DNA from 4 places in the Citrobacter sedlakii genome. Region 2 is predicted to be linked to each of the others. Evidence: predicted binding sites of a transcription regulator. Region 2 holds the regulator's gene; each other region holds the start of a gene.
What was found. The regulator PurR, encoded in region 2, represses purine synthesis genes. The targets are predictions, from matches to a motif close to CANGCAAACGTTTGCNTG.

Region 1 (5,701 bases), 260 kb from region 2:
ATCACGGTGGAACGAAGGTACTGAGCGGGAATCTGGGTCGCGCAGTCATGAAAACGTCTGCGGTGCCGGTTGAGAATCAGATTATCGAAGCCCCCGCCGTGGTCTTCGAAAGCCAACATGACGTTTTACCGGCCTTTGAAGCAGGTCTGCTGGACAAAGATTGCGTCGTGGTTGTCCGTCATCAGGGACCAAAGGCGAACGGAATGCCAGAATTACATAAACTCATGCCGCCACTTGGTGTATTATTGGACCGCTGTTTCAAAATTGCGTTAGTTACCGATGGACGGCTTTCGGGTGCTTCAGGTAAAGTGCCTTCAGCCATCCATGTTACCCCGGAAGCCTACGACGGCGGCCTGCTGGCGAAAGTGCGCGATGGCGACCTTATTCGGGTGAACGGACAGACAGGGGAATTAACGCTGCTGGTTGATGACGCGGAACTTGCCGCCCGCCAGCCTCACATTCCGGATCTGAGCGCTTCGCGTATCGGTACCGGTCGTGAGATGTTTAGCGCGCTGCGTGAAAAACTTTCCGGCGCGGAGCAGGGCGCAACCTGTATCACTTTTTAAGACTCATTTTGTAATCAGGCGAGAGAAAAACTCTGATGAAAAACTGGAAAACAAGTGCAGAAGCAATCCTGACCACCGGCCCGGTTGTCCCGGTGATCGTGGTGAATAAACTGGAACACGCTGTGCCGATGGCAAAAGCGTTAGTTGCCGGTGGTGTGCGCGTACTGGAAGTCACGTTACGTACCGCCTGTGCGATGGATGCTATCCGCGCTATCGCCAAAGAGGTGCCGGAAGCCATTGTCGGCGCGGGTACCGTTCTCAACCCGCAGCAACTGGCGGACGTCACTGCTGCCGGCGCGCAGTTCGCCATCAGCCCGGGTCTGACCGAGCCGTTACTGAAAGCGGCAACGGAAGGTACGATCCCGCTTATTCCGGGGATCAGCACGGTTTCTGAACTGATGCTGGGAATGGACTACGGCCTGAAAGAGTTTAAATTCTTCCCGGCGGAAGCCAACGGCGGCACCAAAGCGCTGCAGGCGATTGCGGGTCCGTTCTCACAGGTACGTTTCTGCCCGACCGGCGGCATTTCTCCGGCCAACTACCGTGATTACCTGGCGCTGAAAAGCGTGCTGTGTATCGGCGGTTCCTGGCTGGTGCCGAACGATGCGCTGGAAGCGGGTGACTACGACCGTATTACCCGCCTGGCGCGCGAAGCAGTAGAAGGCGCGAAGCAGTAATTAGCGGTTATGTCGTTTATCAGGCCTACGCGCGGCTGTAGGCCTGATGGCGATTCGACCTTTGACAATCACCTGACGGGCCGCGTCTTTTGCGCTCATCACTGCCGCGTCAACGTTTTCTCCTGTCGCCAGGACGACCCCCAGACGACGGGTTCCATCGATTTCCGGCTTACCGAATAAGCGCATCTGCAGGCCTGCGCCAACCGCATTCTGCACCTGGTCAAACGTGACGTTCTGGCTGGACAATGACGGTAAAATCACCGCTGAAGCTGACGGCCCGTACTGGCGGATAGCGCCCACCGGCAGACCGAGAAAGGCGCGTACGTGAAGGGCAAACTCGGACAGATCCTGCGAAATCAGTGTCACCATTCCGGTGTCGTGTGGACGAGGGGAAACTTCGCTAAAAATGACCTCATCGCCGCAGACAAACAGCTCAACGCCAAACAGCCCGTGGCCGCCTAATGCCAGCACCACTTTACGTGCAATCTCCTGGGCGCGTTCGAGCGCCAGCGCGCTCATCTGCTGCGGCTGCCAGGATTCACGGTAGTCGCCATCTTCCTGACGATGGCCCACCGGCGCGCAGAAATGCACGCCGTCGACGGCGCTAACGGTCAACAGGGTAATTTCGAAGTCGAAATTCACCACGCCTTCCACTATCACTCGCCCGGCCCCCGCGCGACCGCCTTGCTGCGCATACGCCCAGGCCTGGGCTAATTGTTCATCGGAACGGATAAAACTTTGTCCTTTGCCGGAGGAGCTCATCACCGGTTTCACAATGCAGGGATAGCCAATTTCGCTGACGGCCTCACGAAAGCTGGCTTCGCTGTCGGCAAAACGGAAAGGGGACGTGGGCAGCGCCAGCGCCTCCGCCGCCAGGCGGCGAATACCTTCACGGTTCATCGTCAGTTGTGTCGCGCGGGCGCAGGGGACAACGTTCAGACCCTCCTGCTCCAGTTGTACCAGCATGTCAGTGGCGATAGCTTCGATTTCCGGTACGATAAAATGCGGTTTCTCCTGTTCAACCACACGTCGCAGGGCGTTCCCGTCCAGCATATTGATGACGTGGGAACGGTGCGCGACATGCATCGCTGGCGCGTCGGCATAGCGATCGACCGCGATAACCTCAATGCCGAGGCGCTGGCACTCTATCGCCACTTCTTTACCCAGCTCGCCGGAACCTAACAACATCACCCGAGTGGCTGCCGGACGCAGCGCTGTACCTAATAACGTCATACAAATATCCCCCGATAAAATTGGCCGCAGTATATACGAAAACGTTTGCGTCTGTCTTTATTACCAGGTTGATTTCAGGCCGCAAATGGAATATACTGTATATAAATACAGTAATATTGAGAGGCTGCAAAATGGCGGTTGAAGTTAAATACGTAGTCATTCGTGAAGGTGAGGAAAAAATGTCATTTACCAGCAAAAAGGAAGCCGATGCGTATGACAAGATGCTGGACACGGCGGATCTGCTTGACACCTGGCTTGAACAGTCGCCGTTAGCGCTGGAAGACGAACAGCGTGAAGCGCTTTCCCTGTGGCTGGCAGAACAGAAAGATGTCCTGAGCACTATTCTCAGAACCGGCAAATTGCCATCGCCGCAGGTGGTTGAGTCCGCGGAAGACGACACCCAGGCCGCCTGAGTCTGACTTGCGCTCCTGCCGTTTTGTACCATGCTTTTTTCTGAGTCAACGCAATGGGCTATGGAGAAAAACATGAACAAAACGGGCGTGCTGCTGAGCTTGCTGCTGGTTGCCAGCGCATCGGCGTATGCAGCCAGTACAGACAGCAAAACGGTCAAATTTCCTCAGTGTGAAGGGCTGGATGCCGCGGGCATTGCGGCGAGCGTTAAGCGCGATTATCAACAAAATCGTATTGCGCGCTGGCCTGACGATCAAAAGCATGTTGGTCAGGCCGATCCTGTTGCCTGGGTTAACCCGAAAGAAATTACCGGCCAGGATGGAAAATGGCAGGTGCCGCTGACCGTACGCGGAAAAAGCGCGGATATACACTATAACGTCAGCGTCGATTGCAAAGCCGGCAAGGCGGAGTATCAGCCGCAGTAACGTCATAATTTGCGCATCTTTTGCAGGAAAATACATTTCCTGACATCCCCTCGGGTACGATTTGAAGATTCATTGTCAGTACTTGAGGGGCAAAAATGGCTAACTGGCTAAATCAATTACAATCTTTGCTCGGACAGAGCGGAGCGTCTTCGTCGTCTTCCTCTTCCGGTCAGCAAGGATTAAGTAAACTGTTGGTTCCCGGCGCGCTGGGTGGCCTGGCAGGTTTACTGGTCGCAAATAAATCTTCCCGTAAATTACTCAGCAAATATGGCACTGGCGCGCTGCTCGCGGGCGGTGGCGCGATTGCTGGCACAGTATTATGGAACAAGTACAAAGACAGAGTGCGTGCCGCCCATCAGGACGAGCCGCAATTTGGCGCGCAGAGTTCGCCGCTGGATGTGCGCACCGAGCGTTTGATCCTGGCGCTGGTTTTCGCTGCAAAAAGCGATGGTCATATTGATGCGAAAGAGCGCGCCGCTATCGAGCAGCAGTTGCGTGAAGCGGGCGTGGAAGAGCAGGGGCGCGTGTTCATCGAGAAGGCCATTGAGCAACCGCTCGATCCGCAGCGTCTGGCCGAGGGCGTTCGCAACGAAGAAGAAGCGCTTGAGGTTTACTTCCTGAGCTGTGCGGCCATTGATATTGATCACTTTATGGAGCGCAGCTACCTTAACGCGCTGGGCGATGCGTTGAAAATCCCGCAGGATGTCCGCGAAGGTATTGAACAGGATCTCAAACAGCAAAAGCTGGCGTTACCCGGCTAACCGCTGAATGCAGCATGTTTCGCTTGCATCATTCGTGAGTTTTGCCACCCTTAGAGGATGTATAATCACGAAAGAACAGTGACATGCTGCCGAAAGCCAATCGTATTCCCTACGCCATGACGGTCCATGGCGATACACGCATCGATAATTATTACTGGCTGCGGGACGATAGCCGCTCGCAGCCGGAAGTCCTTGACTACCTGCGCCAGGAAAACGCCTACGGGCATCAGGTCATGTCCACCCAGCAGGCATTGCAGGACCGCGTACTGAAAGAAATTATCGATCGCATTCCCCCGCGCGAAGTCTCCGCGCCTTATGTGAAGAACGGTTATCGCTATCGCCATATTTACGAACCGGGCTGCGAGTACGCCATTTATCAGCGTCAGTCGGCGCTCAGTGAAGAATGGGATGAATGGGTCGCGCTACTTGACGGCAACAAACGGGCGGCGCATAGCGAGTTTTACACCCTTGGCGGGCTGGCTATTACTCCTGACAACTCGATTATGGCGATAGCGGAAGATTACCTGTCCCGCCGTCAGTACGGGATTCGTTTCCGTAATCTTGACAGCGGCAACTGGTATCCGGAAATGCTCGATAACGTCGCCCCCGAGTTTGTCTGGGCGAATGATTCTCTGACCTTCTATTATGTGCGCAAGCATGCCACAACGCTGTTGCCTTATCAGGTCTGGCGCCATACCGTTGGCACGCCGTCGAATCACGACGAACTGATCTACGAAGAAAAAGACGATACGTTTTACGTCAGCCTGCATAAAACAACCTCGCAGCATTACATTGTGATCCATCTTGGTAGCGCGACGACCAGCGAAGTGCGGCTGCTGGATGCCGAGTTGGCCGACGCTGAACCGTTCGTCTTTTTGCCGCGTCGTAAAGATCACGAGTACAGCCTTGATCATTACCAGCACAAGTTCTACCTGCGTTCGAACCGTGACGGCAAAAACTTCGGTCTGTATCGCACTCGTGTCCGTGACGAAAAAAAATGGGAAACGCTGATCCCACCGCGGGACGCTATCATGCTGGAAGGCTTTACCCTGTTTACTGACTGGCTGGTTGTGGAAGAGCGGCAGCGCGGACTGACCAGCCTGCGGCAAATTAACCGTAAAACGCGAGAAGTTATAGGCATCGCCTTTGATGATCCGGCTTATGTCACCTGGCTTGCTTATAATCCGGAGCCGGAAACCTCACGGCTGCGTTACGGCTACTCTTCCATGACCACGCCCGACACGCTGTTTGAACTGGACATGGATACCGGTGAGCGTCGGGTGATTAAGCAAACGGAAGTGCCCGGTTTCGACGCCGCAAACTACCGAAGCGAGCACGTGTGGATAACCGCGCGCGACGGCGTCGAAGTGCCGGTATCGTTGGTCTATAACCAAAAGTATTTTCGTAAGGGGCAAAATCCGCTGCTGGTCTACGGCTACGGGTCGTATGGCTCCTGTATGGATGCCGATTTCAGCAGTAGCCGCTTAAGCCTGCTGGATCGCGGCTTCGTCTACGCCATTGTCCATGTGCGAGGCGGCGGTGAGTTGGGACAGCAGTGGTACGAAGACGGTAAATTTCTTAAGAAGCGCAATACGTTCAATGATTATCTTGATGCGTGCGACGCGCTG
Region 2 (5,701 bases):
GTTTCACCGAGCCAGGTGGCAGCCGGAACACCGCCGATGTTGGCGATTGTCAGTCCCATAAACATTGTTGCCACCGCGCTGGCCTGCTTATGCTTTGGCACCACGCTTGCCGCCACGACGGAGCCCAGCCCAAAAAAGGCGCCGTGGTTCAGACTGGTCAGAACGCGAGACAGCATCAGGGTGGTGTAATCAGGAGAGATAGCGGAAAGCACATTGCCCACGGTGAAAATGGCCATCAGAAAGATCAACGCATTGCGACGTCCGCGATGTGAAAGCAGTAGCGTCATTAATGGCGCGCCGACCATCACCCCAATGGCATAAGCGCTGATCAGCATTCCTGCGGCGGGAATCGTCACATCAACGCCGCGAGCGATGACCGGCAATAATCCCATGGGAGAAAATTCAGTGGTGCCGATCCCGAACGCGCCTATGGCCAACGCCAGTAAAGGGTAATTTATTTTCATACGGTAATGACTCCGCCTGTTCGCGCTTAAACGCGGTGGACAAGAAAAGCCAAAAGCATGACATCAATCACAAAAAAAGAGAAGTTAACAAATTTACAAAAGACTTTTGCATTTTTGATAACAATTGGCGAAGGGAATGTGAGGGAGCGACACTCCCTCAGCGGTAAATCAGTGCAGTGCTGCGGTTAAACCACCTGCCACGATCAGAGCCAGAACAATAAACGTGGTCACTAATGAAAATTTCAGATCGGTGCTCATCAACTTTTCTCCTTTTTATTCCCACACAAAAAGTGATATAGCGCATTTTTACACACTTGAAAGCAAAAATCTCCCACGATTTAGGGTGATATCTGTTTTTAACACTTCCCCTTTTCGTTAAGATCAGCCAAAATTCGACGCTTACTTGTTTAGCGTACCGGCCATTGACCCCTTCCTGACGTTCCGTGTCGTTTTCCCGGCGTGCCGCAACCCTGATGTTGCGATCAGGGTGTGTAAAGGCAAACGTTTACTTAGCGTATTTTACTGTTCAGGTTGGGTCTGGAGTGAGATGTAATGGCAACAATTAAAGATGTAGCGAAACGAGCAAACGTTTCCACTACAACCGTATCACACGTTATTAACAAAACGCGTTTTGTTGCAGAAGAAACGCGTAACGCGGTGTGGGCGGCAATCAAAGAATTGCACTATTCCCCCAGCGCCGTCGCCCGAAGCCTGAAGGTCAACCATACCAAGTCCATCGGCCTGTTGGCGACCAGCAGCGAAGCCGCCTACTTTGCCGAAATTATAGAAGCCGTTGAAAAAAACTGTTTCCAGAAGGGTTATACCCTCATCCTCGGCAACGCGTGGAATAACCTGGAAAAACAGCGCGCCTATCTGTCGATGATGGCGCAAAAACGCGTGGATGGCCTGTTGGTCATGTGTTCTGAATATCCGGAACCTCTGCTTTCTATGCTCGAAGAATACCGTCATATTCCCATGGTAGTGATGGACTGGGGCGAAGCCAAAGCCGATTTCACGGACACGGTGATCGATAACGCCTTTGAAGGCGGCTATATGGCAGGCCGATACCTGGTGGAGCGCGGACATCGTGAAATCGGCGTGATTCCCGGTCCGTTGGAGCGGAACACCGGCGCAGGCCGTCTGGCTGGCTTTATGAAAGCGATGGAAGAAGCGCTGATCAACGTGCCGGAAAACTGGATTGTGCAGGGCGATTTTGAGCCGGAGTCCGGCTACCGCGCAATGCAGCAAATCCTGTCGCAGTCACACCGTCCGACAGCGGTATTCTGCGGCGGCGACATCATGGCGATGGGCGCGCTCTGTGCTGCCGATGAAATGGGTCTGCGCGTCCCGCAGGATGTCTCGCTGATCGGTTATGACAACGTGCGAAACGCGCGCTTCTTTACGCCAGCGTTAACCACTATTCATCAGCCGAAGGATTCTCTGGGTGAAACGGCGTTTAATATGCTGTTAGACCGTATCGTCAATAAGCGCGAGGAGTCCCAGTCGATCGAAGTCCACCCGCGACTGATTGAACGTCGCTCTGTTGCGGACGGCCCGTTCCGCGACTACCGCCGTTAAGTCGCGCCTGCGGGAGTCTCATCAGGCTCCCGCAGCCACTCTCTGTTCAGTGTTTCACTGTCTCCCAGATACTCCAGCAGCCACGCCAGCGCCGGCGAGGTATCGTTTTGTTGCCAGGTAAGACAGCAGGCGGCATCCGGGAAAGGATTTTCCAGCTCCAGCGCAACCCACTGCCCCGTGTTAAGACGAGGTTTGGCAAAATGCGTCGGCACCATGCCAATACACAATCCAGCGCTGATACAGGTTGCGGAAGAGTCCCAGTCCGGCACGACCATACGGCGTTGATTATCCAGTAACCATGTGACGCGTTTGGGCAGGTTTCGGGAGGTATCCTCCAGCACCAGCGACGGCCAGTTTCGCAACGTGTCGTCGCTCAACGGCCCCATTATGCTCGCCAGCGGATGGGAACGCGCCACCACGCAACTCCAGCTCAACATTCCCATATCGCGAAAGGCATAGCGACCGCCCACCGGAATAGCGCGCGTCGCGCCAATGGCCAACTCCACCCGACCATCGGACAACGCGTCCCAGACGCCGTTGAAAACTTCCTGAAAAACCAGCAGCTCTACATCATCAAAATGACGGTAAAAGTCGACGACCATCTGGCGGGTCCGTTCCGGACGCACGATATTATCCACCGCAACAGGCAACTGCCCGCGCCAGCCATTGGCGATTTGCTGACACTGTTGCCGGGTGTCCTGCATTTTTTTGATAACAGAACGCCCTTCTTTTAAAAACCAGGCCCCGGCGGGCGTCAGCACCACGTCACGGTGGCGGCGTTCAAACAGTGGGACCGCCAACCACTCTTCCAGTTGCCGTACCGTGTAGCTGACCGCAGAAGGCACCCGGTGCAATTCCTGAGCCGCTGAACTGAAGCTGCCGTTACGCGCAACGGCGTCGACGACTTCCAGCGCATATTCTGACCACATAATCTGCCTGCAAAATTTTTGAATGCAATAACCAAATATTACCGTTTCACAAGGAGAAAGACACTCCCTACACTCTGCGCGAAGATTATTCATTAAAATAAGAGAACAACTATGCAAGCAGCGATGCAACCTGGAAAAGGGTTTTTAGTCTGGCTGGCGGGACTGAGCGTACTGGGCTTTCTGGCCACCGACATGTATCTCCCCGCTTTCGCCGCCATTCAATCCGACCTGCAAACGCCCGCGTCGGCGGTCAGCGCCAGCCTCAGCCTGTTTTTAGCGGGTTTTGCCGTCGCGCAACTGCTGTGGGGACCGCTTTCAGACCGCTATGGACGCAAACCGATCCTGCTGTCAGGTTTAGCCATTTTTGCCCTCGGCAGCCTGGGGATGCTGTGGGTAGAAAGCGCCGCCGCACTGCTGGTTTTACGCTTTGTGCAGGCGGTAGGCGTCTGCGCCGCAACGGTGATCTGGCAGGCGCTGGTTACGGACTATTATCCTTCGCAGAAGATTAACCGCATTTTTGCGACCATAATGCCGTTAGTGGGCCTTTCCCCTGCGCTGGCGCCCTTGCTAGGTAGTTGGATCCTGACCCATTTTTCCTGGCAGGCGATTTTCGCCACCCTGTTCGCGATTACCCTGGTGTTGATGCTGCCCGCTCTGCGCCTGAAACCGACTCAAAACGCCCGTAAGGATGGCCAGGATAAGCTGACGTTCGCGACGCTGCTGCGTACCCGGGCTTATCGTGGCAATGTGCTGATCTACGCGGCCTGCTCTGCCAGCTTCTTTGCCTGGCTCACCGGTTCGCCGTTTATCCTGAGCGAAATGGGCTATAGTCCGGCGGTCATTGGCCTGAGCTATGTGCCGCAGACCATCGCCTTTCTGGTTGGCGGTTATGGGTGTCGCGCAGCGCTGCAAAAATGGCAGGGGCAGCAGCTTCTTCCCTGGCTGCTGGTGCTCTACGCGCTAAGCGTTGTCGCCACCTGGGGCGTGGGTTTTCTGAATCACGTCTCGCTGACGGAAGTGCTGATCCCCTTCTGCGTCATGGCGATTGCGAACGGCGCGATCTACCCGATAGTCGTGGCCCAGGCGTTACGTCCGTTTCCCCAGGCGACGGGGCGCGCTGCGGCATTGCAGAATACGCTTCAGTTGGGATTATGCTTCCTGGCAAGTCTGGTGGTTTCGTGGTTAATCAGCACCCCACTTCTCACCACCACCAGCGTTATGCTGGCCACCGTTGTGCTGGCGGCATTGGGTTACAAAATGCAGGCGCAGGCGGGTATTGTGGAACGTCAGCAGGACAATCCGGAGATGGCCCACGGCGAATCCCATTGATAACGCTAATATATTTTATTCGTTAGGAAGCTAACAATTTTTGGTTGTATCATCGGTTTTTGAGGCCTATACTAAATTTCGGTTGTTAAAAATACGATAATAATTATGTGTTAACGGGAACCGGAGCGTTCCCGCTTCACCATGGATGGCCTTTTCGGCAAGGGTTTCTCCCTTCCTCTGTTCTACGTCGGATTATAGACTCGCGGAATATTTCCGTGAGATTTCTCACAAAGCCAAAAAGCGTCTACGCTGTTTTAAGGTTCTGATCACCGACCAGTGATGGAGAAGCTATGAGTTCATCGTGTATAGAAGAAGTTAACGTACCGGATGACGACTGGTACCGTATCACCAACGAATTATTAAGCCGCGCAGGCATAGCCATCAACGGTCCAGCCCCCGCTGATATCCGCGTCAATAACCCCCGTTTTTTTAAACGCGTATTACAGCAGGGCTCGCTCGGTTTGGGCGAAAGCTATATGGATGGCTGGTGGGAATGCGATCGCCTGGACATGTTTTTTAGCAAAGTCCTTCGCGCCGGACTGGAAAATCAACTCCCCCATCATTTCAAAGATACTCTCCGCATCGCTGGCGCTCGCCTGTTTAATTTACAAAGCAAAAAACGCGCCTGGATTGTCGGCAAAGAGCACTACGATCTGGGTAATGATCTGTTTAGTCGAATGCTCGATCCATATATGCAATATTCCTGCGGATACTGGAAAGAAGCCGGAACGCTTGAGGCGGCGCAACAAGCCAAACTCCAACTGATTTGTGAAAAGCTGCAATTACGTCCCGGCATGCGCGTGCTGGATATCGGCTGCGGTTGGGGCGGTCTGGCGCAATATATGGCGACCCACTTCGGCGTCAGCGTGGTCGGCGTGACGATTTCCGCTGAGCAGCAAAAAATGGCGCAGGCGCGCTGTACCGGACTCGATGTCACCATCCTGCTTGAGGACTATCGTGATTTACGCGATCAGTTTGACCGCATTGTCTCGGTTGGGATGTTTGAACACGTCGGCCCGAAAAATTACAACACCTATTTCGAGGTGGTGGATCGGAATTTAAAACCGGACGGCATTTTTCTGCTGCATACCATCGGTTCGAAAAAAACCGACAATAACGTCGACCCGTGGATCAATAAGTATATTTTCCCGAACGGTTGTCTGCCTTCGGTTCGCCAGATCGCGAACGCCAGTGAGTCGCGCTTTGTGATGGAAGACTGGCATAACTTTGGCGCGGACTATGACACAACCCTCATGGCATGGTATGAGCGATTCCTCGCGGCATGGCCTGATATTGCCGATAACTACAGCGAGCGCTTCAAACGGATGTTCAGCTATTATCTGAATGCCTGTGCGGGCGCGTTCCGCGCGCGGGATATTCAGCTGTGGCAGGTCGTGTTCT
Region 3 (5,701 bases), 2.4 Mb from region 2:
CTCGCGATGACCGCTTATGCGGATCTCGACACGTCCGTTATCGATGAACTGCCGCCGGGACGTACGCCCGTCACCACCGTCGCCATTCCGGACACCCGGCGCAGTGACATTATTGACCGGGTGCGCAACGCCTGTACCCAGGAAGGGCGTCAGGCTTACTGGGTGTGCACGCTGATTGAAGAGTCGGACCTGCTGGAAGCGCAGGCCGCAGAAGCGACGTGGGCAGAGCTGAAGCTGGCCCTACCGGAGCTGAACGTCGGCCTGGTGCATGGCCGGATGAAACCAGCGGAGAAGCAGGCTGTGATGGCGGCGTTTAAGCAAGGTGAACTGCATCTGCTGGTTGCGACGACAGTCATTGAAGTGGGTGTGGATGTCCCTAATGCCAGCCTGATGATCATCGAAAACCCGGAGCGTCTGGGGCTGGCGCAGTTGCATCAGCTCCGTGGGCGCGTTGGTCGCGGCGCGGTTGCTTCTCACTGCGTACTGCTTTACAAGTCTCCTCTATCGAAGACGGCTCAGAAACGACTGCAGGTGCTGCGCGACAGTAACGATGGCTTCGTGATTGCGCAAAAAGACTTAGAAATTCGCGGTCCCGGCGAACTGCTCGGCACACGCCAGACGGGCAATGCCGAGTTTAAAGTAGCGGATTTACTGCGCGATCAGGCCATTATTCCCGAAGTTCAACGCATTGCGCGTCATATTCATGAAAGGTATCCGCAGCAGGCAAAAGCGCTTATCGAACGCTGGATGCCGGAAACGGAGCGCTATTCCAACGCCTGACCGTTCCCGATGTCGTGGCTGCGTTACGCCGCCCCCAGGTTTACTGTGCGAAAATCGGCAACAGCAGATACAGTTTGATCACCAGCGCGTTGACGATATCAATGAAGAACGCGCCAACCATTGGAACCACCAGAAATGCCATATGCGACGGACCAAACCGGTCGGTAATTGCCTGCATATTGGCAATTGCCGTCGGCGTGGCGCCCAGGCCAAATCCACAGTGTCCTGCCGCCAGCACCGCCGCGTCGTAGTTTTTACCCATCATGCGCCAGGTCACGAACACAGCGTACAGCGCCATGGCGATCGTTTGCACCACCAGAATAGCCAGCATCGGCAGCGCCAGCGAAGCCAGCTCCCACAACTTCAGACTCATCAGCGCCATCGCCAGGAAAAGCGACAGACTGACGTTGCCCATAACGGACACGGCACGTTCAAAGACGCGGTAAAAGCCCAGCAGCGCCAGACCATTGCTGACGATCACGCCGACAAACAGTACGCAGACAAAGGTAGGCAGTTCAAACACCGTACCCACCAGCAGCTGGGCAACAATTTTCCCCACGGTCAGACAGATGGCGATGAGGGCGATGGTTTCGATCAGCACCAGCGAGGTGATCATGCGTCCAACGTCCGGTTTCTCAAACGCTGTCGGCACTTCCTGATCGTCAGGGATACCATCCGGCGTGGTGGAATGCTTCACCAGATAACGGGCAACCGGCCCCCCGATCAGCCCGCCAAGCACCAGACCAAAGGTCGCGCAGGCCATTGCCACTTCCGTGGCGTTCGCAAAACCGTAGCGCTCAATAAACAATTTACTCCACGCCGCGCCGGTGCCGTGACCGCCGGACAGCGTAATTGACCCGGCAATCAGCCCCATTAACGGGTCCAGTCCCAGCAGGCTTGCCATTCCGATGCCGATAGCGTTTTGCATCAGCAGCAGACCAACCACCACGATCAAAAAGATACCAACGACGCGGCCCCCTTTTCGCAGGCTGGCGATGTTCGCGTTTAGACCAATGGTGGCAAAAAAGGCCAGCATTAACGGGTCACGCAAGGTCATGTCAAAGTCAACTTCCCAGCCCATGCTCTTTTTCAGCACCAGCAAAGCCAGCGCGACCAGTAAGCCACCGGCAACGGGTTCCGGAATGGTGTATTTCTTCAGAAAGGAGACTGACTGGACCAGCTTACGCCCCAGTAGAAGCGTTAGCGTTGCGGCAACAAGTGTCGATAACGTATCGAGATGAAACATAGACTAGCTCCTGTTGTGTGCATGGTTCGTACATGCACGGTTTCCTGAAATTTCTGCTCTTCATGAGTAATCGGCATGGATTTTAAGCAGAAAAGCAGTAAAAGTTATATAAAAAGGTGAGGTTAGTTGTTTTAAATATTAGGATTAGCGAGTGGCAATCGTTTGCTTTTACCTTCTGGTCAGCTAAAATGCCCGCTTTTCCACCACGGGATTGCCTCTGATGTCTGTTAACACCCTTGAATCAGAAAGTGCGCAACCGGTTGCGCATAATCAAAACAGTGAACTGATTTATCGTCTGGAAGATCGCCCGCCGCTACCGCAAACCCTTTTCGCCGCCTGCCAGCACCTGTTGGCGATGTTTGTTGCGGTCATTACCCCGGCGCTGCTTATCTGTCAGGCGCTCGGGTTACCGGCACAGGATACGCAACACATCATCAGCATGTCGCTGTTCGCCTCCGGCGTGGCCTCGATTATTCAGATTAAAGCGTGGGGGCCGGTCGGTTCGGGATTGTTATCGATTCAGGGAACCAGTTTTAACTTCGTGGCACCGCTGATCATGGGCGGCACCGCGCTGAAGACCGGCGGCGCAGATGTCCCAACCATGATGGCCGCGCTGTTTGGTACGCTAATGCTGGCAAGCTGCACCGAAATGGTAATTTCCCGTGTGTTGCACCTCGCGCGCCGCATCATTACACCGCTGGTTTCAGGCGTCGTGGTGATGATTATCGGCCTGTCGCTGATTCAGGTCGGTCTGACGTCGATTGGCGGTGGTTATGCCGCCATGAGCGACAATACGTTCGGCGCGCCGAAAAACCTGCTGCTGGCAGGCGTGGTGCTGCTGCTGATTATTCTGCTTAACCGTCAACGCAACCCGTACCTGCGCGTCGCCTCACTGGTTATCGCGATGGCGGCGGGTTACGCGCTGGCGTGGTTTATGGGGATGCTGCCGGAAAACACCGCGCCAGCCTCCCAGGAACTGATCATGGTGCCAACGCCGCTGTACTATGGCCTGGGTATCGACTGGAGCCTGCTGCTGCCGCTGATGCTGGTCTTTATGATCACGTCACTGGAAACTATTGGCGACATCACCGCCACATCCGACGTTTCTGAACAACCGGTCTCTGGCCCGCTGTATATGAAGCGTCTGAAGGGCGGCGTACTGGCAAACGGCCTGAACTCCTTCGTCTCTGCCGTCTTTAACACGTTCCCGAATTCCTGCTTCGGCCAGAATAACGGCGTGATTCAACTGACCGGCGTGGCCAGCCGCTACGTTGGTTTCGTAGTGGCGCTGATGCTGATCCTGCTCGGTCTGTTTCCGGCGGTAAGCGGTTTTGTACAGCATATTCCGGAGCCGGTGCTGGGTGGCGCAACGCTGGTGATGTTCGGCACCATCGCCGCTTCTGGCGTGCGCATTGTGTCCCGCGAGCCGCTGAACCGCCGCGCTATCCTGATCATCGCACTCTCACTGGCGGTCGGTCTTGGCGTGTCTCAGCAGCCGCTGATCCTGCAATTTGCGCCAGACTGGGTGAAAAACCTGCTCTCTTCCGGTATCGCCGCCGGAGGGATTACCGCTATCGTTCTGAATCTGATTTTCCCGCCTGAAAAGCAGTAAGCTTTATGCGACGGTGAGTTCAATTCACCGTCGCTATAATACTCTTTCACGATTCCTGCCTTGAGGATCGCGCGTAAATCGTGCATAACTCAGCTATGTGTATTCGCGGGATGGAAGACCATGAAATTTATTGGAAAGCTGATTCTCTATCTGCTCATCGCCCTTCTGGTGGTGATTCTCGGCCTCTATTTTCTGCTGCAAACCCGCTGGGGAGCAGAGCACGTCAGCGCCTGGGTATCAGAGAACAGTCAGTATCGTCTGGCCTTTGATGCGATGGATCATCGCTTTTCCTCGCCTACGCATGTTCTGCTGGAAAACGTTACTTTTGGTCGCGACGGTCAACCGGCCACGCTGGTGGCGAAAGCTGTCGATATTGGCCTGAGCAGCCGCCAGCTCACCGATCCCTTTCATGTCGACACCATCTTGCTAAAAGACGGCACGCTGAACATTTCGCTCCAGACGGCGCCCTTCCCCTTCCAGGCCGATCGCCTGCAGTTACAGGGGATGGCGTTTAACAGCCCGGGCAGCGAATGGGATCTGAGCGCCCAGCGGGTAAATGGCGGCGTGATCCCGTGGTTGCCGGAAGCCGGTCACGTCCTTGGCAAAAAAGCGCAAATTCAACTGAGCGCGGGTTCACTGACCCTGAACGACGTTCCTGCCACCAACGTCCTGATTGAAGGCAGCATCGATAACGAGCAGGTGAACTTAAGCAACATTGGCGCAGACGTGGCCCGCGGCGCATTAACCGGAGTGGCGAGGCGCAATGCCGACGGCAGTTGGATGGTGGAAAATCTGCGCCTGAACGATATCCGGCTACAAAGCGATAAGTCGCTCAGCGACTTTTTTGCCCCGCTGACAACCGTTCCTTCCTTGCAGATTGGCCGTCTCGAAGTGACCGACGCCCGCCTGCAAGGACCGGACTGGGCGGTAACCGACCTTGATCTCAGTCTGCGCAATCTGACCTTCAGCAAGGACGACTGGCAAAGTCAGGAAGGTAAGCTGTCGATGAACGCCAGCGAATTCATCTTCGGTTCGCTACACCTGTTTGATCCTATCCTGAACGCGGAGTTTTCACCGCAGGGCATTGCGCTGCGCCAGTTCACCTCCCGCTGGGAAGGTGGGATGATCAGAACGTCGGGCAACTGGCTGCGCGACGGCAAAGCGCTGGTGCTGGATGACGCCGCGCTGGCTGGGGTGGAGTACACCCTGCCGGAAAACTGGAAAAAGCAGTGGATGAAACCGCTACCCGCCTGGCTGAACAGCCTGACGCTGAAAAAATTGAGCGCCAGCCGCAATTTGCTGATCGATATCGACCCGGCCTTTCCCTGGCAGTTGACCGCGCTGGATGGCTACGGCGCGAACCTCGGTCTGGTACAGGATCGCAAATGGGGTGTCTGGAGCGGAAACGCAACGCTGAATGCGGCGGCCGCAACCTTCAACCGGCTAGACGTGCGCCGACCGTCACTGTCGCTGACAGCCAACGCCAGTACGGTGAATATCAGCGAACTGAGCGCATTCACAGAAAAAGGGCTGCTGGAGGCAACTGCCAGCGTATCGCAGCTTCCGCAGCGCCAGACACAAATCAGCCTGACCGGACGCGGCGTACCGGTTAACGTGCTGCAGCAGTGGGGGTGGCCTGCACTGCCCCTCGCTGGCGATGGAAATATTCAGCTAACCGCCAGCGGCAGCATACAGGCGGACGTGCCGCTGAAACCCACGGTCAACGGACAGTTGCATGCGGTAAACGCCGAGCAACAACAGGTGACGCAGACCATGACTGGCGGAGTCGTGTCGACGACTGCCCAGTAAACAAGCCCGATGGCGGCGTTGGCGCCATCGGGTTCTTTCTCTTACGGCTCAAAGGTAGATGACAATCTCATCCCCTTCTGCTTTCACCACTACGCCCCACTCGCCACCCTCATGTGAGCCGCCCTTCACGCCGCTCAGCGTCTGCACGTTGCGCAAGCAGACGGACCAGTTCCGCGCTTTGCCTGTGCCCGTCATGGTCAGAACATTGCCCTGACGTAACGCCTTAAGCGTAAACATCACAGCACCGTCCGCCG
Region 4 (5,701 bases), 470 kb from region 2:
CCGGTTCACCGGCAGCGGTAAAATGGATGTACGCCATTGAAGCCTGCCTGTCGCTGACGTTGCTCTACCCCATCGCCCGCTGGAGCGAAAAACGTTTTCGTCTTGAGCACCGGTTGATGGCCGGGCTGCTGCTGATGTCACTCAGCATGCCGCCTGTCGGCCTGGTGAGCGATTTACAGCAGTTGTTCACCCTGATTTGCACCTTTTACATTGGTTCGATAATCGCTGAACCGGCGCGGGAAACGCTGAGCGCGTCGCTGGCGGATGCCCGGGCGCGCGGCAGTTACATGGGCTTTAGCCGTCTTGGTTTAGCCATTGGCGGCGCGATAGGCTATATCGGCGGCGGCTGGCTGTTTGATATGGGAAAATTGCTCCAGCAGCCGGAGCTGCCGTGGATGATGCTCGGCATTATTGGCGGGATCACCTTCCTCGCGTTAGGCTGGCAGTTCAGCCATAAACGCACACCGCGAGGTATGCTCGAACCGGGCGCCTGATTTGATACCTGCTCGCGTCTCCTCCATACTGACAAAGAACCGACAGTAAAATGGAGGAGAAACGTGAAGCTTTATATTTACGATCACTGCCCTTTCTGCGTCAAAGCCCGCATGATTTTCGGCCTCAAAAACATTCCCGTCGAACTGAACGTCCTGGCCAACGATGACGATGCCACGCCGACCCGTATGGTTGGTCAGAAAATGGTGCCGATTCTGCAAAAAGACGACAGCCGCTATATGGCGGAAAGCATGGACATTGTGCATTACGTCGACAACATTGATGGCAAGCCGCTGCTGACCGGCAAGAAGGTTCCGGCTATTGACGAATGGCTGCGTAAAGTGAACAGCTACGCTAACCATCTGCTCCTGCCGCGCTTTGCTAAATCAGCCTTTGACGAATTTTCCACGCCATCAGCCCGTCAGTACTTTACGCAAAAGAAAGAGGCAATGATCGGCAGTTTTGCCGACCATCTGGCTCACTCTGCAGGGCTGACGAAAAAAATCAGCGACGACCTCCGGGCGCTGGATAAGCTGATCGTTCAGCCCAACGCCGTCAACGGCGAACTGTCCGAAGACGATATTCAGCTTTTTCCCCTGCTGCGCAACCTGACGCTGGTGGCAGGCGTGAACTGGCCGACGCGTGTGGCGGACTATCGCGACAATATGGCAAAACAGACACAGGTCAATCTGTTATCATCCATGGCGATATAACCTTCGCTGGCGGCGGCATCGTTTCGCATGTCGCCGCTATTTTCAGTTTTTTCTACTGGCGCTGTTTGTGCCGGTAACACATGCTGCTCAGGTCAGGATTTTGACAATGGCAACATGTCGAGGAACCTCATGAAGACGATTTTTTTTGCCGCTGCGCTGATGGTTGGCGGCCTGCTGGTCGGCTGTAACCAGCTCACGCAGTACACGGTAAGCGAACAGGAAATTAATCAGGCCCTTGAAAAACATAACAATTTTTCTAAAGATATTGGCTTACCTGGCGTCGCCGACGCCCATATCGTGCTGAATAATCTGGCGAGCCAGATCGGTCGCGAAGAACCGAATAAAGTCACCCTCACCGGCGATGCGAACCTGGACATGAATTCGCTGTTTGGCAGTCAGAAAGCGACCATCAAGTTGAAACTGAAAGCGCTGCCGGTATTCAACAAGGATAAAGGCGCCATCTTCCTGCAGGAGATGGAAGTGGTGGATGCTACCGTCACGCCGGAGAAAATGCAGAGCGTCATGCAAACGTTGATGCCCTATCTGAATCAGTCGCTGCGCAACTATTTTAATCAGCAGCCGGCTTACGTACTGCGTGAAGACGCCAGCAAAGGCGAGGCGATGGCGAAGAAATATGCCAAAGGCATTGAGGTGAAACCGGGCGAAATCATTATCCCGTTCACGGACTAAACGACAAGGGCGCTCCGGCGCCTTTTTTTACGTGCAAACGAAAACGTTTCCGCTTATCCTTTGTGTCCGGCAAAAATGACATTCCCCAGCCGGAGCATATTGATGACAGCACCCTCCCAGGTTTTAAAAATCCGCCGCCCAGACGACTGGCACCTTCACCTTCGCGATGGCGACATGTTGAAAACGGTCGTGCCGTACACCAGTGAAATTTATGCTCGCGCCATTGTGATGCCGAATCTCGCGCCGCCGGTCACCACGGTGGATGCGGCTATCGCCTACCGTCAGCGCATTCTTGATGCGGTGCCTGCCGGGCATTCATTTACCCCGCTGATGACCTGCTATTTAACGGACTCGCTGGATCCGGATGAGCTGGAACGCGGCTTCCGCGAAGGGGTGTTCACCGCGGCAAAACTGTATCCGGCAAATGCCACCACCAACTCCAGCCACGGGGTGACCTCCGTCGACGCCATTATGCCGGTGCTGGAACGGATGGAAAAACTCGGTATGCCGCTGCTGGTCCATGGTGAAGTCACCCACGCGGATATTGATATTTTCGATCGCGAAGCGCGTTTTATCGAGACCGTCATGGAACCGCTGCGGCAGCGGCTGCCCGCGCTGAAGGTAGTCTTTGAACATATCACCACCAAAGATGCCGCCGACTATGTCCGCGAGGGCAACGAACTGCTGGCGGCGACAATTACACCCCAACATCTGATGTTCAACCGCAATCATATGCTGGTGGGTGGGATTCGCCCTCACCTGTACTGCCTGCCCATCCTGAAACGTAACGTTCATCAGCAGGCGCTGCGTGAACTGGTTGCCAGCGGCTTTGCGCGCGCATTCCTTGGAACCGACTCCGCTCCCCACGCACGGCACCGCAAAGAGTCGAGCTGCGGCTGCGCAGGCTGCTTTAACGCGCCGACGGCGCTGGCGAGCTATGCCACTGTCTTTGAAGAGATGAACGCGTTAGCGCATTTTGAGGCATTTTGTTCACTGAACGGACCGCGCTTTTACGGGCTGCCGGTTAACGACACTTTTGTTGAACTGGTACGCGAAGAACGGCTAGTGCCGGAAAGCATCCATGTTGCGGATGACACGCTGGTGCCGTTCCTCGGGGGTGAAACAGTACGCTGGTCCGTTAAAGCATAAAAAAATCAGCGCCGCCTGTTGTCAGCGGGTTATTTTAACTGTATAAATAACCAGTATATTCAACAGGGGGTCATTATGCGTATTGAAGTCACTATTGCAAAAACTTCTCCGTTGCCAGCAGGCGCTATCGACGCGCTGGCTGGCGAACTCTCCCGCCGTATCACCCATCATTTTCCCGATAACGACGGAAACGTCACCGTGCGTTATGCCGCCGCGAATAATTTGTCCGTGATTGGCGCGACAAAAGAAGATAAACAGCGTATCAGCGAAATCCTCCAGGAAACCTGGGAGAGCGCGGACGACTGGTTTATTACCGACTAAAAAAGCTGTGCTGTTGTGTGTTTGCCGGGTCGCCCCGGCTTTTTTTACCACGCTATCTTTCCTGAACCGATAAACGGTTATAATTTCACCTATACTCAAAATAATTGGACAACTTACTTAAAATTAATGAACAAGATGGTGATTAATTCCCCACAATATTCCTAAAAAGGAGAAATTTATCCTTTTCCCCCTTTAAATTTACCGTGAATACCCTTATTTATTGATATACTGAAGTTGCTTCAGATAAAAACGCATTGAACCTCGAAAACCGTTGTCTTGTAACACGAATTAGGGGGCATGATGGAAAAGAATAATGAAGTCATTCAGACTCATCCGCTTGTGGGATGGGACATCAGCACCGTGGATAGCTATGATGCGCTGATGCTGCGTTTGCACTACCAGACCCCAAATCGCCCTGAAACGGACGGAACGGAAATAGGCCAAACGCTCTGGTTAACCACCGATGTTGCCAGACAATTCATTTCGATCTTAGAAGCGGGTATCGCCAAAATAGAATCCGGCGATTACCAGGAAAATGAGTACCGTCGTCATTAACGAGACGGTGATGACCACTCACAAAAGGCACCTTCATGGTGCCTTTGCCGTTTCTGGTTTGTATCACATGGGTTGTATAACGGCGTTCACTTAATTACCCTGCCCCTATCGCGACAGCAGAGAGAACCCCATGAATTACGATTTAATCATCATTGGCAGCGGCTCCGTCGGTGCGGCCGCCGGTTATTATGCCACTCGCGCCGGGCTAAATGTGCTGATGACGGATGCCCATATGCCGCCGCATCAGCAAGGCAGCCACCACGGCGACACGCGACTGATCCGACACGCTTACGGCGAAGGCGAGAAGTACGTGCCGCTGGTGCTGCGCGCCCAGGCGCTTTGGGATGCGCTTTCCACCCATAGCGACGAGCCGATTTTTGTCCGTTCCGGCGTCATTAATCTTGGCCCGGTCGATTCCCCATTTTTAGCAAACGTCGCCCACAGTGCGAAACAGTGGCAGCTTAACGTCGAGCGTATGGACGCTGCCGCTGTCATGGCGCGCTGGCCGGAAATCCGCGTTCCGGATGACTATATTGGTCTGTTTGAAGCAGACTCCGGATTTGTCCGTAGCGAGCTGGCTATCGCCACCTGGATACGCCTGGCGAAAGAAGCTGGCTGCGCACAGCTGTTCAACTGCCCGGTCACGGCAATCCGTCATGACGAGGGCGGCGGCGTCACGGTTGAAACAGCCGACGGCGAGTACCGCGCGAAAAAAGCGCTGGTCAGCACTGGCACCTGGGTGCGCTCGCTGCTCCCCGAACTGCCGATCCAACCGGTGCGCAAAGTCTTCGCCTGGTACCAGGCTGACGGACGCTACAGCGGCAAAAACAACTTTCCGGCGTTTACCGGGGAACTGCCGAACGGCGACCAGTATTACGGTTTCCCGGCAGAAAACGACGCGCTAAAGATCGGTAAGCACAACGGTGGTCAGCGTATCCAGTCAGAAGATGAGCGGACACCGTTTGCCAGCGTCGCCAGCGATGGCGCAGAGGCGTTTCCGTTTCTGCGTAACGTGCTGCCCGGCATTGGTTGTTGTCTGCATGGCGCCGCCTGTACTTATGACAACTCGCCGGATGAAGACTTCATCATCGACACCCTGCCTGGTCACGACAACACGCTGATTGTCACCGGTCTTAGCGGACATGGTTTTAAATTTGCCCCGGTCCTCGGTGAGATCGCCGCCGATTTCGCGCAGGATAAACCATCCGGTTTTGACCTTACGCCATTCCGGCTGTCTCGCTTTACGGCATAATTCCCCCATGGCCTCACCCTGAGGCCATTTTTATGTGGTGAACAACATTATGCGTCGTCTGATTCATTACCTTGCTAACAATATTCGCGAACACCTGGTGCTCTACGTTATTTTGTGGTCGCTACTGCTCGTTCTGGATATTATTTATATCCTGTTCTTCTAAGCGCTATGCTTGACAATTTTTGACAAAAGCTGAAGTAAAGCGGATTCTCATTGGGATTTTTTGAACGATATCCTTCCTCTCCTGACGCAGCTCTGCGGTTATAAAAAAGCATTCTGCGCGAATTCCTTGATTGATTCTTAAAAGTTAAATCAAAATTATTGATTGAATTTAAAATAACGCCAGGGTTGTTATTTTTTAGTTGCAATAATGTCTATTCCACGCCATTTTCATTCAATCCCGAAATATTAAATGGTGTGTTTATGCAGTTATCAAATACTCCTCAACGTTATGGTTACCTCTCCGTTGCGCTGCACTGGCTCACCGCCGTGGTGGTCTACGGGATGTTTGGCCTTGGATTGTGGATGG

Region 1: a site for PurR is predicted at 2,511-2,528, ahead of purT (formate-dependent phosphoribosylglycinamide formyltransferase). Genes of this name have one in related genera too.
Region 3: a site for PurR is predicted at 2,178-2,195, ahead of gltS (sodium/glutamate symporter). Genes of this name have one in related genera too.
Region 4: a site for PurR is predicted at 1,932-1,949, ahead of pyrC (dihydroorotase). Genes of this name have one in related genera too.

What each region holds. Positions count from the first base shown of each region.
Region 1 is NZ_CP071070.1:2,742,096-2,747,796, reverse strand. Features, by position in the region: gene edd (phosphogluconate dehydratase) at 1-566, shown strand, start outside; gene kdgA (bifunctional 4-hydroxy-2-oxoglutarate aldolase/2-dehydro-3-deoxy-phosphogluconate aldolase) at 602-1,243, shown strand; gene purT (formate-dependent phosphoribosylglycinamide formyltransferase) at 1,244-2,476, opposite strand; gene yebG (DNA damage-inducible protein YebG) at 2,608-2,889, shown strand; gene yebF (protein YebF) at 2,962-3,312, shown strand; gene JY391_RS13160 (tellurite resistance TerB family protein) at 3,408-4,073, shown strand; gene ptrB (oligopeptidase B) at 4,157-5,701, shown strand, end outside.
Region 2 is NZ_CP071070.1:2,483,128-2,488,828, forward strand. Features, by position in the region: gene JY391_RS11850 (MFS transporter) at 1-464, opposite strand, end outside; gene cydH (cytochrome bd-I oxidase subunit CydH) at 633-722, opposite strand; gene purR (HTH-type transcriptional repressor PurR) at 1,017-2,042, shown strand; gene punR (DNA-binding transcriptional activator PunR) at 2,039-2,971, opposite strand; gene punC (purine nucleoside transporter PunC) at 3,095-4,300, shown strand; gene cfa (cyclopropane fatty acyl phospholipid synthase) at 4,591-5,701, shown strand, end outside.
Region 3 is NZ_CP071070.1:85,319-91,019, reverse strand. Features, by position in the region: gene recG (ATP-dependent DNA helicase RecG) at 1-780, shown strand, start outside; gene gltS (sodium/glutamate symporter) at 821-2,026, opposite strand; gene xanP (xanthine/proton symporter XanP) at 2,247-3,638, shown strand; gene JY391_RS00440 (AsmA family protein) at 3,759-5,447, shown strand; gene yicI (alpha-xylosidase) at 5,496-5,701, opposite strand, start outside.
Region 4 is NZ_CP071070.1:2,012,089-2,017,789, reverse strand. Features, by position in the region: gene mdtH (multidrug efflux MFS transporter MdtH) at 1-494, shown strand, start outside; gene grxB (glutaredoxin 2) at 558-1,205, shown strand; gene JY391_RS09650 (lipoprotein) at 1,335-1,895, shown strand; gene pyrC (dihydroorotase) at 1,998-3,044, shown strand; gene dinI (DNA damage-inducible protein I) at 3,120-3,365, shown strand; gene bssS (biofilm formation regulator BssS) at 3,666-3,920, shown strand; gene solA (N-methyl-L-tryptophan oxidase) at 4,051-5,172, shown strand; gene JY391_RS09625 (YceO family protein) at 5,222-5,335, shown strand; gene JY391_RS09620 (cytochrome b) at 5,596-5,701, shown strand, end outside.